Regions from separate parts of the Klebsiella planticola genome, predicted to be linked through region 3. Evidence: predicted binding sites of a transcription regulator. Region 3 holds the regulator's gene; each other region holds the start of a gene.

Region 1 (4,765 bases), 1.8 Mb from region 3:
GTGATGCTCGGCCCGCTGTTTAATGATGTGCAAAATGCCCGACTCTTCCCCGACCAGAAAACCTTTGCCGATGCGATCCCCAATAGCGATCCGCTGATGATCCTGGCCGACTATCGCATGCAAAAAAACCAGACCAGCTTCGACCTGCGTCATTTCGTCGAGCTGAATTTCACCCTGCCGAAAGACAATGATCGGTACGTTCCGCCGAAGGGCCAGACGCTGCGTCAGCATATCGACGGCCTGTGGCCAGTGCTGACCCGCAGCACCGTTGAGGTCGAAAAGTGGGACTCTTTGCTGCCGTTGCCCAAACCCTACGTGGTTCCCGGCGGCCGCTTCCGGGAAGTGTATTACTGGGATAGCTACTTCACCATGTTGGGCCTGGCCGAGAGCGGGCACTGGGATAAAGTTGAGGATATGGTGAGCAACTTCGCGGCGGAGATCGATGCCTGGGGCCACATTCCCAATGGTAATCGTAGCTACTATCTGAGCCGCTCACAGCCGCCGTTTTTCTCGTTTATGGTGGAGCTCCTCGCGACCCATGATGGCGATAGGGTGCTGAAAACCTGGCTGCCGCAGATGGAAAAAGAGTACCAGTACTGGATGAAAGGCGCCGATGCGCTGGAGCCGGGAAAAGCCAACCAGCGGGTGGTGCGAATGGAGGATGGCGCGCTGCTGAACCGCTACTGGGATGATAACGATACCCCGCGTCCGGAATCGTGGCTCGATGATGTCACCACCGCGAAAAACAACCCGAATCGCCCGGCGACCGAGATCTATCGCGACCTGCGTTCTGCCGCCGCCTCGGGCTGGGATTTCAGCTCGCGCTGGATGGATGACCCGAAAAAACTGGGGACCATCCGCACCACCAGCATTGTGCCGGTCGATCTCAACGCGCTGATGTTCCACATGGAGAAGACCCTCTCGCGTGCCAGCAAGGCCGCCGGCGACAGCGCCAAAGCGGCGCAGTACGATGCCCTGGCCAACGACCGCCAGAAGGCGCTGGAGAAATATCTGTGGAACGATAAAGCGGGCTGGTACGCCGATTATGACCTCAAGACCCATAAAGTCCGTAATCAGCTCACCGCCGCGGCCCTGTTCCCGCTGTACGTAAACGCCGCTTCCCGCGAGCGAGCGGCGAAGGTCGCTGCGGCGGCAGAATCGCAGTTGCTGAAACCCGGTGGCTTAACCACGACCACCGTGAACAGCGGTCAGCAGTGGGATGCACCGAACGGCTGGGCGCCGCTGCAGTGGGTTGCCGCCCAGGGGCTACAAAACTACGACCAGCAGAAAATTGCGATGGAGGTGAGCTGGCGCTTCCTCAGCAATGTCCAGCATACCTACGACAGTCAACAAAAGCTGGTCGAAAAGTATGATGTCAGCTCGACGGGCACCGGCGGTGGCGGCGGTGAATATCCGCTGCAGGATGGTTTCGGCTGGACCAACGGCGTGACGCTGAAAATGCTGGATCTGGTCTGCCCGAAAGAGAAACCGTGCGATTCACTGCCGGCCTCGCGCCCGGTCGGGAATGTGGAAAAATCCGCTGCGGCCGTCAGCACCCAGCCGGCCGCCAACGATGCGCTCGCCGAACCGGATAAAAAACCGGCGCCGTAAACCTCGTACGCGGCGGGCTCACCGCCGCGTTTTTTTCTCCCGCGCGGCTCGCAATCGCGTTAGTCTGCTGTTTTCAGGTCACCCGCCTTGATGGAAGACTCTTATGTTGATTGACGATATCGATTTTGCCCGCCTCTACCAACAACAGCTCGCACTGGCAGGACGGAAAGAGAAACCGCCCGCCCACTGGGATGCCCGGGCGGAAAACATCGCCATCGTCGACGCCCCGGTCATCGACAGCTATCTGCAGCAGCTGCTGGCAAAAATCGATTTGCACGGCGCCAGCAGCCTGTTTGATATGGGCTGTGGGCCGGGTACCGTCTCGCTGGCGCTGGCCAGCCAGCTCAAAGAGATCTGCGGCGTCGATTACAGTCAGGGGATGCTGGAGGTCGCCGCCCGTCGGGCTACGGCGCAAGGCGTTCGCCACGCGGTCTGGCGCCAGCGGGCGTGGGAAGAGAGCTGGGAGGGGCTACCGCGCTGCGATATCGCCATCGCCTCCCGTTCCACCCTGGTGGCCGATTTGCGCGATGCGATGACGAAGCTCGATCGTCAGGCGCGGCTGCGGGTCTACACCACCCATTTGGTTAACCCGGGGTTTGCCTCGCCGACGATCCTGCGCGTGCTGGGACGAGACGGCGCGGCGCTGCCGAACTATATGTATGCCGTGAACGTGTTGTATCAAATGGGGATTAATGCCAGCGTCGACTTTATTTATGGCGACACTCAGGATAACAGCAGCTATCCGCTGTTTGAGCGCAACGTCGTGGCGGCGTTCGGCGCACTCAGCCCGGCCGAGCGGGAACGTCTCGCCCGCTGGTATCCGCAGCAAAACCCGGAGACAATTCAGGTTGACGCCCGGGACTGGGCGCTGATCGGCTGGAATTGCCGTCGCTGAACGCGTTATCCCCCACCTGAATTAGTAGGTAGCGGGTTTCCCTCTCTCCCCCTTCGGGCGCATGACGCGCCCCTTACGCAGCAACATCCTGATATTTATCGCGGTCTTTGCCAGCGAGCGCGACAAAAACGCGCTTGATCGCGAGAAAGCAAACGATAATAATTCGCATTACTTTTTTACGAAAGATGACACTTTCGTTTTTTATGCGTGGTGGCGTACAGGAGTACCAGGCTACGTCAACTCAGGATTATGTCATGACCGCTCGCGTCATCTTCAAACGCCCGGCGCTGCTGTACGCGCTGGCCACCGTCTTCCCGTTTGCCAGCCTGGCGGAAGAGACGGTTATCGTCACCGCGCAACCCATCGACTCTGCCATCTCGCCAACGCAGGGCTATAGCGCCAAAACCTCGGCCGGCGCGACCAAAACCGATCAGCCGTTGATTACCACCGCGCAATCGGTCTCCGTCATCACCCGTCAACAGATGGATGATCAGGGAGCCAATACCATCAGCCAGGCGCTGGAATACACTCCGGGGGTTTACTCCAGCTTCGGCGGCGGCGCAACCCGCTTTGATACGGTATCGCTACGCGGCTACCACGGCGGTGATGTTGATAACCTGTTTCTCGACGGCATGCGCCTGATGAGCGACGGCGGTAGCCACAACGTCCTGCAAATCGATCCGTGGTTTGTTGAACGGGTTGACGTCATCCGCGGCCCCTCTTCGGCGCTGTACGGTCAGAGCGTGCCGGGCGGGGTGGTGAATCTGACCTCCAAACGTCCGCAGTTTACCTCGGAAGGCCATTTCCGCCTCAGCGGCGGGACGCAGAACACCAAAGGGGCCGCCTTCGATTATACCGATGCCCTCAACGATCAATGGGCTTACCGGATTATCGGCATGACGCGCACCAGCGATACTCAGTACGATAACACCCGCGAAGAGCGCTACGCTATTTCGCCTTCCCTGCTCTGGCAACCGGATACTGACACCTCGCTGCTGCTGCGCGCCTACCTGCAAAAAGATCCGTCAGGCGGCTATCACGGTTCGCTGCCGCTGGAAGGCACCCGCTATGCCCACAACGGGCGTAAGCTCTCCACCAGCACCAACGAAGGCGATCCGTCAGACGGGTATCAGCGCCGCGAGCAGATCTACAGCTACGAGTTCACTCACCAGTTCAATGACGTCTGGTCGGCCTACTCCGCCGGAAGCTATACCCACACCAACGTATCGCTGGATCAGGTGTATCAGGTCGGCTGGATTGATGACAGCGATAGTCTGGCGCGCGGCTACAGCGGCTCGCGCGGTTCGCTGGATGCCTGGTCAACCGATAACCGCCTGCGCGCCGATTTCACCACCGGCGAACTGGCCCATACGCTGATTCTCGGTGGAGAATATCACCGTTTCCGCAACGATCTGTGGACCGGCGCCGGCAGCGCGTCGCCTCTCGATCCGTTCAGCGGCTATAGCGCGCAGACCGGACATACCGTGACCTACAGCGATAACAACAACCGCCGCTATTACCAGACCGGGATCTATCTGCAGGACGAAATGGTCTGGGCGCGCTGGCATCTGGATGTGTCCGGGCGTTACGACCGTATTGTTTCGCAGCAGGTCAGCGATACCTTCGGCACCTCCAGCCGCCGCTCCGATGACCATATCAGCGGCCGGGCATCGCTGCTGTATGCCCTGGAAAACGGCCTCTCGCCGTATCTGAGCTATAGCCAGGCGATTACCCCTGCGATGCTGCCGGGCGCCGACGGTACCCTGCTAAAACCCACCACTGCAGAACAGCTGGAAGCGGGGCTGAAGTTCCAGCCGCCGGGCTCCGCCGATATGTACAGCATCGCGGTCTACGATTTAACGCAAAAAGATGTGGCGACGCGCGATCCAAACATCGCCACCGCGACCTTTATTCCAGCAGGAAAAGTTCACTCTCAGGGCGTGGAGCTGGAGATGCGCAACCAGATTACGCCTGAGCTGAGCACCCTCGCCTCCTACACCTGGAACCGCCTGCGCTTCCAGGACACCAAAGATGGGACGAGCGACAATACGCCGCAGCTGACGCCGGATCAGATGGCCTCTTTCTGGGCGCGCTATCAGTTCCCGGCGGGGATCAGCGCCGGGGCTGGCGTACGCTATATCGGGAAACAGTGGGCGGATGACGCTAATACCGAGCGCCTGCCGTCGGTCACCTTGCTGGATGCGATGGTGCGCGCCGATCTCGGCGTCTGGTCGCCGTCGTTGAAAGGGGCTTTTGTGC
Region 2 (4,765 bases), 2.0 Mb from region 3:
GAAGCCGGGGCCTCCGTCTACTCGGCTTCCGAGCTGGCGGCCCTGGAGTTCCCGGACCTCGATGTTTCTCTGCGCGGCGCTGTTTCAATCGCCCGCCGTCTGCAAGATCCGCTGGCCGAGCTGGTTAAAATCGATCCGAAGTCCATCGGCGTGGGCCAGTACCAGCACGACGTCAGCCAGTCACAGCTGGCGCGCAAGCTGGATGCGGTGGTCGAAGACTGTGTTAACGCCGTCGGCGTGGATCTGAATACCGCATCCGTGCCACTGCTCACCCGCGTAGCGGGCCTGACGCGGATGATGGCGCAGAACATCGTCGCCTGGCGTGATGAAAACGGCCAGTTCCAGAACCGTCAGCAGCTGCTGAAAGTCAGCCGCCTGGGTCCCAAAGCCTTCGAGCAGTGCGCCGGGTTCCTGCGCATCAACCACGGCGACAACCCGCTGGACGCCTCCACCGTTCACCCGGAAGCATACCCTATCGTCGAGCGCATTCTGGCCGCCACCCGGCAGGCGTTAAACGATCTGATGGGCAACAGCAGCGAGTTACGCAATCTGAAAGCGGCCGACTTCACCGATGACAAATTCGGTGTGCCAACCGTCACCGACATCATCAAAGAGCTGGAAAAACCTGGTCGCGACCCGCGTCCGGAGTTTAAAACCGCGAAGTTCGCCGATGGTGTGGAAACCATGAACGACCTGCTGCCGGGCATGGTACTTGAAGGTGCGGTCACCAACGTCACTAACTTTGGCGCCTTTGTCGATATCGGCGTACACCAGGATGGTCTGGTGCATATTTCGTCGCTGTCGAATAAATTCGTCGACGATCCGCATACCGTCGTCAAAGCTGGCGACATCGTGCAGGTTAAAGTGATGGAGGTCGACCTGCAGCGTAAACGCATCGCACTGACCATGCGTCTGGACGAGCAGCCAGGCGAGAGTAACGCCCGGCGCGGCGGCGGGAGCGATCGTGCGCAGGGCAACCGCCCGGCGGCGAAGACGGCTAAACCGCGCGGCCGTGAGGCGCAGTCAGCTGGCAACAGCGCCATGATGGACGCGCTGGCAGCGGCCATGGGTAAAAAACGCTAATCTTTTCCCGGCCCCTCATTGCAGGGGCCATTTTCCCGCCCTTATTCTCTGACCCCGTGTTGGTATACTCCGAAAACCGATTAGCTCCGGTTAATACAGGCGAGTAAATAAGTTATTTATTAAGATTTCATTTTGTTAACCAATGAAACCTTAATTACACATTAAATGACAAAATAAATATTACCCTTATTTATCGCTACAGTGCAGACCTTGCGTCATATCAAAAAAACAGTATATTTCCGGCAAATGTCGATTATTAAACCATTTATGTATTGATGATAAAAACCATTATCATTATCATCATTCATAGTAAATATATCTTCTTCTCCGTTGACTATGCTCCCCGGTGCTGCGCGATGACCGCACACGGTAAACTCTCGTTCAGTTAGCGATTACAGGTAGGCCCTATGCAATTCACTCCTGATAGTGCGTGGAAAATCACGGGTTTCTCTCGCGATATTAGTCCGGCTTATCGTCAGAAACTGTTGTCCCTTGGAATGCTGCCAGGATCCTCTTTTAATGTGGTCCGCGTCGCGCCGCTCGGCGATCCCGTGCATATCGAAACCCGGCGTGTAAGCCTGGTATTACGCAAAAAAGATCTCGATTTAATAGAACTGGAAGCGGTTGCACAATAACACCTGACCCGGTACGCAGAGTCTGAAATATGAAAAAGTTAACTCTTGGTTTAATTGGTAATCCGAACTCCGGCAAGACAACATTATTTAATCAGCTTACCGGCGCCCGTCAGCGCGTCGGCAACTGGGCCGGGGTCACCGTCGAGCGCAAAGAAGGAGCCTTTACCACCACTGACCACCAGGTCACGCTGGTGGACCTGCCCGGCACCTATTCGCTGACGACGATCTCTTCACAGACCTCTTTAGATGAGCAGATCGCCTGTCACTATATCCTCAGCGGCGATGCCGACATGCTGATTAACGTGGTTGACGCCTCAAATCTGGAACGCAACCTCTATCTGACGCTGCAGCTACTGGAGCTGGGCATCCCCTGTATCGTTGCGTTGAATATGCTGGATATTGCCGAGAAGCAAAAAATCCGCATCGACGTTGACGCGCTGGCCGCCCGCCTGGGTTGCCCGGTGATTCCACTGGTCTCGACGCGCGGGCGCGGTATCGAAGCCTTAAAAATGGCCGTCGACCGCCACCAGCAAAATACGTCGCTTGAACTGGTGCACTACCCGCAGCCGCTGCTGCGTGAAGCCGAAAAGCTGGCTCAGGAGATGGCGCGGGAGATCCCGCAGCGTCAGCGTTGCTGGCTGGGTCTGCAGATGCTGGAGGGCGATATTTACAGCCGCGAGTACGCCGGAAACGCTGCGCATAAGCTCGACGATGCCCTGGCAAATCTGAGCGCGGAAATTGACGATCCGGCGCTGCATATCGCGGATGCCCGCTATCAGAGCATTGCCGCCATCTGCGATGCCGTCAGCAACACGCTCACCGCTGAGCCAAGCCGCTTCACCACCGCGATGGACAAAATCATCCTCAGCCGCGTGCTGGGGCTGCCCATCTTCTTATTTGTCATGTACCTGATGTTCCTGCTGGCGATCAACATCGGCGGCGCATTACAACCCATCTTTGACGCCGGGTCCGTGGCTATCTTTATTCACGGTATTCAGTGGCTGGGCTATACCCTGCATTTACCGGACTGGCTAACCGTTTTCCTTGCCCAGGGGCTGGGTGGCGGTATCAACACCGTGCTGCCGCTGGTCCCGCAAATCGGCATGATGTATCTGTTCCTCTCCTTCCTTGAAGATTCCGGCTATATGGCGCGAGCGGCATTCGTCATGGACCGCTTGATGCAGGCGCTGGGGCTACCGGGGAAATCCTTCGTTCCGCTGATTGTCGGCTTCGGCTGCAACGTGCCGTCGGTCATGGGCGCGCGCACGCTGGATGCGCCTCGTGAACGCCTGATGACCATCATGATGGCGCCGTTTATGTCCTGCGGCGCGCGCCTGGCGATCTTCGCCGTGTTCGCCGCCGCGTTCTTTGGTCAGAATGGCGCGCTGGCGGTCTTCTCGCTGTATCTGCTCGGCATCGTGATGGCTATCCTGACCGGTCTGATGCTCAAACACACCATTATGCGCGGCGAAGCATCGCCGTTTGTGATGGAGCTGCCGGTCTACCACGTCCCGCATATCAAAAGCCTGGTCATCCAGACCTGGCAGCGGCTGAAAGGCTTTGTGCTGCGCGCGGGTAAAGTTATCGTCATCGTCAGTATCTTCCTTAGCGCCCTGAACAGCTTCTCGCTCAACGGTAAGCTGGTGGATAACATTAACGATTCGGCGCTGGCCTCCGTCAGTCGTATTATCACGCCGATTTTTAAACCGATCGGCGTGCATGAAGACAACTGGCAGGCCACCGTCGGGCTGTTTACCGGCGCAATGGCGAAAGAAGTGGTCGTCGGCACGCTGAACACGCTCTACACCGCCGAAGACATTCAGAACGAAGCGTTTAATCCTCAGGAATTCCACCTCGGCGACGAACTGCTGGCCGCGCTGGACGAAACCTGGCAGAGCCTGAAAGATACCTTCAGCCTGAGCGTCCTGGCTAACCCTATTGAAGCCAGCAAAGGCGATGGTGAAATGGAAACCGGCGCCATGGGCGTCATGGGCAGCAAATTCGGCAGCGCGGCCGCCGCCTACAGCTACCTGATTTTCGTTCTGCTCTATATTCCGTGCATCTCGGTGATGGGGGCTATCGCTCGCGAATCCAGCCGTGGCTGGATGTCATTCTCCATCCTGTGGGGACTGAACATCGCCTACTCGCTCTCGACGCTGTACTACCAGACCGTGAGTTTCAGCCAGCATCCGCGCTACAGTCTGGTGTGTATCCTGGCGGTGGTGCTGTTTAACATCCTGGTCTTTGCTCTGTTACGCCGGGCACGCAGCCGGGTTGATATCTCTCTGCTGGCCACGCGTAAAACGCCGTCATCCTGCTGTCAGAGTCCGGCAGGCGATTGTCACTAAGGAGTCATCATGGCGTCGTTGATTGAAGTACGCGATATGCTGGCCCTGCAGGGGCGTATGCAGGCGACACAACTCAGCGCTCACCTGCATGCTCCGCAGCCGCTGGTCGAGGCCATGCTGAGTCGTCTGGAAGCCATGGGGAAAGCCGTGCGCATAACGGAAGACGCGGACGGCTGTTTGTCCGGCAGCTGCAAAAGTTGCCCTGAGGGAAAAGCCTGCTTGCAAGAGTGGTGGGCGCTACGCTGATCGCCCTTGGGCAATCAGCCTCTGAGCAATAAAACCAAAGCGGGTCCTGAGACCCGCTTTTGCTTATTTGTAGACGTCGGCGTTAGCGTGAACGGTTTTCTCGTTTTTCGAACCGGCAATCACCACAAAGTACTTGCCGCCCAGCTCATCCGCCTTCTTCGACAGATCGCGCTTTGCATCCATCGGTGACGTTGTTTTTGAGGTCGTAATGCTGCCGATTTTCGTCAGCTTCATTGACGCCACTTCATCTTTTTGAATCTCTTTCGCTGCAAACGCGCCAAAAGACAGGGACCCAATCACCAGAGATGCGACAATACCCGTAATAAGTTTCATAGCCTGAACTCTCCATAAGGTTGTTTTTATAGGCCACGGCGGCGACAGAAACGCATGCTCCCCGTGACAACCTAAGTATTGCTATGGTCGGGATTTTTGCCACAGCCGGCTAAAAATAAT
Region 3 (4,765 bases):
CAGGTTGATATGCGTAACCACGGTCTTTCTCCCCGTTCGCCGGAGATGACCTACGCGGCGATGGCGCAGGATCTGCTCGATACTCTTGACGATCGGCAGATAGAGAAAGCCACCTTTATTGGTCATTCGATGGGCGGAAAAGCGGTCATGGCGCTCACCGCGCTGGCGCCGGAGCGCATCGCAGGCCTGGTCGCCATTGATATTGCTCCGGTGGACTATCACGTGCGCCGTCATGATGAAATTTTCAACGCCATCAATGCCGTCACCGACGCCGGCGCCGCGTCCCGTCAGCAGGCGGCCACGGTGATGCGCGAACATCTACAGGAAGAAGGCGTGATTCAGTTTCTGCTGAAATCCTTCGTTGATGGCCAGTGGCGCTTCAACGTGCCGGTGTTATGGGATCAATATCCGCACATCGTGGGCTGGCAAACGGTTCCTGCCTGGCCTCATCCAACCCTGTTCATCCCGGGAGGCAACTCCCCCTACGTCACCGATGACTATCGCGATACCCTGCTCGCCCAGTTCCCACAGGCGCGGGCGCACGTCATCGCCGGCGCCGGCCACTGGGTACATGCGGAGAAACCGGAAGCCGTCCTGCGCGCCATTCGTCGCTATCTGACCGCTTTGCAGGCTTAACTGGCTAAAAACTGCCCGACCGCGCTGCAGAATGCCCGCGGTCGTTGGCGCAGCGGTTCGCCTGATGTATTATGGCGCGCTATCTGTGTCGGCTATAGCCCGGCAACTTGTTTCCCCGAAGTCACTCTGAATCATGGCAAAAGAACAAACGGACCGTACGACATTAGATTTGTTCGCAACCGAGCGTCGCCCGGGTAGACCAAAGACCAATCCGCTTTCGCGCGATGAACAACTGCGCATAAATAAACGCAATCAGCTCAAACGCGATAAAGTTCGCGGCCTGAAGCGTGTGGAGTTAAAACTCAACGCTGAAGCGGTTGATGCGCTCAACGAACTGGCGGAAGCTCGCAATATGAACCGCAGCGATTTGATCGAAGAGATGCTGATGAACCAGCTGGCAACCCTGCACAGCCGGGATAAAGCCTGAAAATCCTCAAAAAAACACTTTCATGTAGCAGAGTGTGCAGTCGGGCGTGATTGCTGTTTCCGCGCCCTCTCCTGTTCTGCTATGATTGCCGTTATCTGCGGGCATTACGCCACTACCACATCATTAAGTTTCAAGAGGTTATTTTACTCATGGCAATCATCGGCATCTTTTTTGGCAGCGACACGGGCAACACCGAGAATATTGCAAAAATGATTCAGAAGCAGCTTGGTAAAGATGTTGCTGATGTTCACGACATTGCCAAGAGCAGCAAAGAAGATCTGGAAGCCTACGACATCCTGCTGCTCGGCATTCCGACCTGGTACTACGGTGAAGCTCAGTGCGACTGGGATGACTTTTTCCCGACGCTGGAAGAGGTCGACTTTAACGGTAAACTGGTTGCGCTGTTTGGCTGCGGCGATCAGGAAGACTACGCGGAATACTTCTGTGACGCGCTGGGCACCATCCGCGACATCATTGAACCGCGCGGCGCCACCATCGTTGGCCACTGGCCGACTGCGGGCTATCATTTTGAAGCTTCTAAAGGCCTGGCGGATGACGATCACTTCGTCGGTCTGGCTATCGATGAAGACCGCCAGCCGGAGCTGACCAACGAACGCGTGACTAAGTGGGTTAAGCAGGTCTCTGAAGAGCTGCATCTCGAAGAAATCAAAAACGCCTGATGATTGTGCGGCGTTACCGTTAAATTTCGCCGCATTAATAGATAGAAGCAATCAAACTAATAGCTACAAGTTTTTAACTTTTAATCACATATCTGTACAATGTCCTCTGATTTAACGAGGTCAGGTGACGCAGTTTGTAGCTGGGACCTCGTTTTTGACAGCATACAAGGCCCGATACTTGCAGTTTTCATTTAACGATGGCAGTTCTATAATGAGACGCATTGCATCGGGTGATTCTCTGTATTACTTCCGCTGATGGAAGTAGATCGTTTAGCAACAGGACAGATTCCGCATGACTGACAACAATACCGCATTAAAGAAGGCTGGCCTGAAAGTCACACTTCCACGATTAAAGATCCTGGAAGTCCTGCAGGAACCGGATAACCATCACGTCAGTGCGGAAGATTTATACAAGCGCCTGATCGACATGGGTGAAGAAATTGGTCTCGCTACTGTTTATCGCGTGCTGAACCAGTTTGATGATGCTGGCATTGTGACTCGTCACAACTTCGAAGGCGGTAAATCTGTTTTCGAACTGACCCAGCAGCACCATCACGATCACCTTATTTGCCTCGATTGTGGCAAAGTGATCGAATTCAGCGATGAGTCTATCGAAGCGCGTCAGCGTGAAATCGCCCACCGCCATGGCATCCGTCTGACCAACCACAGCCTGTATCTTTACGGCCACTGTGCGGAAGGCGACTGCCGCGAAGATGAACATGCACACGACGCGCTGGAAAAGTAATTTCCCACCGCGCGGACCGCAAAAAGCCAACCTGACGGTTGGCTTTTTTTATGTGCAAACGCCTACCCTTTTCTGCGCGCGGTATGCTCGTCGAGAGCACGAGTAAACTGTTCCTCATCCCACCGGTTTGCCAGCGCTTCCCGCACCAGAGTCTGTTGGGTTTTCGGGACCATTCCACCTAATGGCGGGTCGGTATCAAGATTGGTGGGGAATGAGTAGCCCCGGGCAGCCACGGCAATTAGCGCCTGAAAATCGCCCGCGCGATATTGTCCGTCCTGAAGCTGGGGATAGATTTTTTTCAACACCAGCTCATGGTTCACATCTTCCATCGGGACGCCGAACGCCGAGGAGATCTGCAAAAGATTAGCGGTGCGAACATGATCAGTCGTCGTGTTGTTCCCGGCGGCATGAAACAACGCCGGGTTAAAAAACAGCCCGTCGCCTTTTTGCAACGGCAACTGAACATAGTGCTGGTTAAAGTAGTCGACGAACTCCGGCTGGCGGTAGGCCATATAGCCGAGCTCATACTGATGCGAAAACGGCAGCAGGCGCGTAGGCCCTGACGCCAGCGGCATATCGCTGTGCGCAACCGCCCCTTGTAACGTCAAATACTGCGACAGAATCTGCGCAGGGATGGGAAACTCGGCAACAAACTCGCCCTGCTGAAAGCCGAGATGATAATCGCGATGGGGCTGCTGCGCTTCGCCGCCAGGGCGTACCTGGTTAACCTGAGCGGTCATTCGCCACGCAGGTCCCAACCACGCCTGACAAATTAACCCAAGCATTTCATTAGCATAGTAGTCGCAGAAGGTCTGCGGGCTACGCTCCGCCAGCTTTTGTAACGCATTCCAGATCCGGCCATTGTTCCCCGCGCGAGAAAAGTGGTCAGCCTGAACCCGGGTGCGAGACTCATCGGCCATGATGGTTTCAAACACCGCCGAAGCGCGGTCGATGACATCCATATCCTGATAAAGCCCGCGTACCACCAGCACGCCGGGACCGTAAGAGAGCCCCTGATGTAGCTCGCTTAATACCGCATGTTTATTGGTCGCCGCGGCCTGCGCTAACACGTCATGGTCGTAAATCAGAACTTCCTCAGCGACTTCGCTGACCAGCGGATAGTCTTGTTTGTTCACCTGCTGCTGACAGAAGATGTTGAAATCCTCAACTGAGGCCCGATCGGGTCGGACAAAATATTGCGATGTCATGAGTAGCTCCACGGGGTAAGGGTGCCAGACGGCGGTTATTTTTTTGTTCAACGTCTCGAAAACGAACGTTGTTAAGAAATAACTTAGCAGCTAGACTCCACATCAAGAACCTCAAAAACACCTCATAAAAACCTCATGTGATCGATGGCAAAATTTACCCAAAAGCAGATAGCCGCTCAGTCAGGACTGAGTCTCGCCACGATCGACCGGGCGCTACATCATCGGGGGCAGGTACACCCGCAAACGCTGCATCGCATTCAGCAGGCTCTGGCCGATCTGGAACTGCTGCAAAAGTCCGGGCTCGCCCAGGGAAGAACGATCTATTTCGATGTCATCATGCATACCCCTGAACGCTTTAGCGAGCTGGTCAGGGAGGCGCTCAGCAGCCAGTTAGCCAGCTTTAACCCCTTTCGCATTCAGCTCCGCTTCCACTGTTACGAGGACATCAGCGAGCGAGAGATGAACGCGCTGCTGAAAAAATGCGCGCTCAGCAGCCACGGCGTGATTTTAAAGGCCATGAACTCCCCCTCGCTGGTTTCCACCATCGACGCTTTGCTCAAACGCCGCGTGCCGGTTGTCACCATCGTCACCGACATTCCGTCCAGCGCCCGTCTGCGCTACATCGGCATGGATAATGTTGATGCGGGCAAAGCCGCGGCATTTTTGATGTCAAAGTGGCTGGGCGCCGACAGCACTCAAATCGCCGCCGTCACCGGCAGCAATGATTTCATCGGAGAGCGGGAGCGTATTGCCGGATTTATCTCGGGAATTGAACAGTTTGCCCCGCGCAACAGCATCAATGTCGTCGCCGGCGGACTGGGCATTGACCATCAGATGTACGCCTGTCTGTGCCAGTACCTTGATGCTCATCCGCATACCGAAGCGGTCTATACCGTCGGCGGCGGTAACGCGGGGATTATCCGCGCCTTCGCCGAGAGAAACCGACGCATAAAGACCTTTATCGGCCATGATTTTGACCGGGAAAACCGGGCACTGATGCAGGCGGGGAAAATCGATGCGCTGATAGAACACAATCTGCAGCTGGATGCGCAGACCGCATTCCGCTCTT

Evidence for each region. The regulator Fur, encoded in region 3, represses iron uptake genes when iron is present. The targets are predictions, from matches to a motif close to ATAATAATGAGAACNACTATCAA.
Region 1: the regulator Fur is predicted to act here: its motif matches at 2,659-2,681, upstream of MC50_RS24810 (TonB-dependent siderophore receptor).
Region 2: the regulator Fur is predicted to act here: its motif matches at 1,362-1,384, upstream of feoA (ferrous iron transporter A).

What each region holds. Positions count from the first base shown of each region.
Region 1 is NZ_CP026047.1:5,147,632-5,152,396, forward strand. It holds gene MC50_RS24800 (alpha,alpha-trehalase) at 1-1,611, shown strand, start outside; gene MC50_RS24805 (class I SAM-dependent methyltransferase) at 1,715-2,506, shown strand; gene MC50_RS24810 (TonB-dependent siderophore receptor) at 2,761-4,765, shown strand, end outside.
Region 2 is NZ_CP026047.1:1,314,257-1,319,021, forward strand. It holds gene MC50_RS06475 (Tex family protein) at 1-1,083, shown strand, start outside; gene feoA (ferrous iron transporter A) at 1,491-1,718, shown strand; gene feoB (Fe(2+) transporter permease subunit FeoB) at 1,748-4,066, shown strand; gene feoC ([Fe-S]-dependent transcriptional repressor FeoC) at 4,076-4,312, shown strand; gene MC50_RS06495 (YdgH/BhsA/McbA-like domain containing protein) at 4,376-4,645, opposite strand; gene bioH (pimeloyl-ACP methyl ester esterase BioH) at 4,755-4,765, opposite strand, start outside.
Region 3 is NZ_CP026047.1:3,320,510-3,325,274, reverse strand. It holds gene ybfF (esterase) at 1-636, shown strand, start outside; gene ybfE (LexA regulated protein) at 770-1,063, shown strand; gene fldA (flavodoxin FldA) at 1,213-1,743, shown strand; gene fur (ferric iron uptake transcriptional regulator) at 2,036-2,488, shown strand; gene MC50_RS16020 (phytanoyl-CoA dioxygenase family protein) at 2,551-3,696, opposite strand; gene MC50_RS16015 (substrate-binding domain-containing protein) at 3,841-4,765, shown strand, end outside.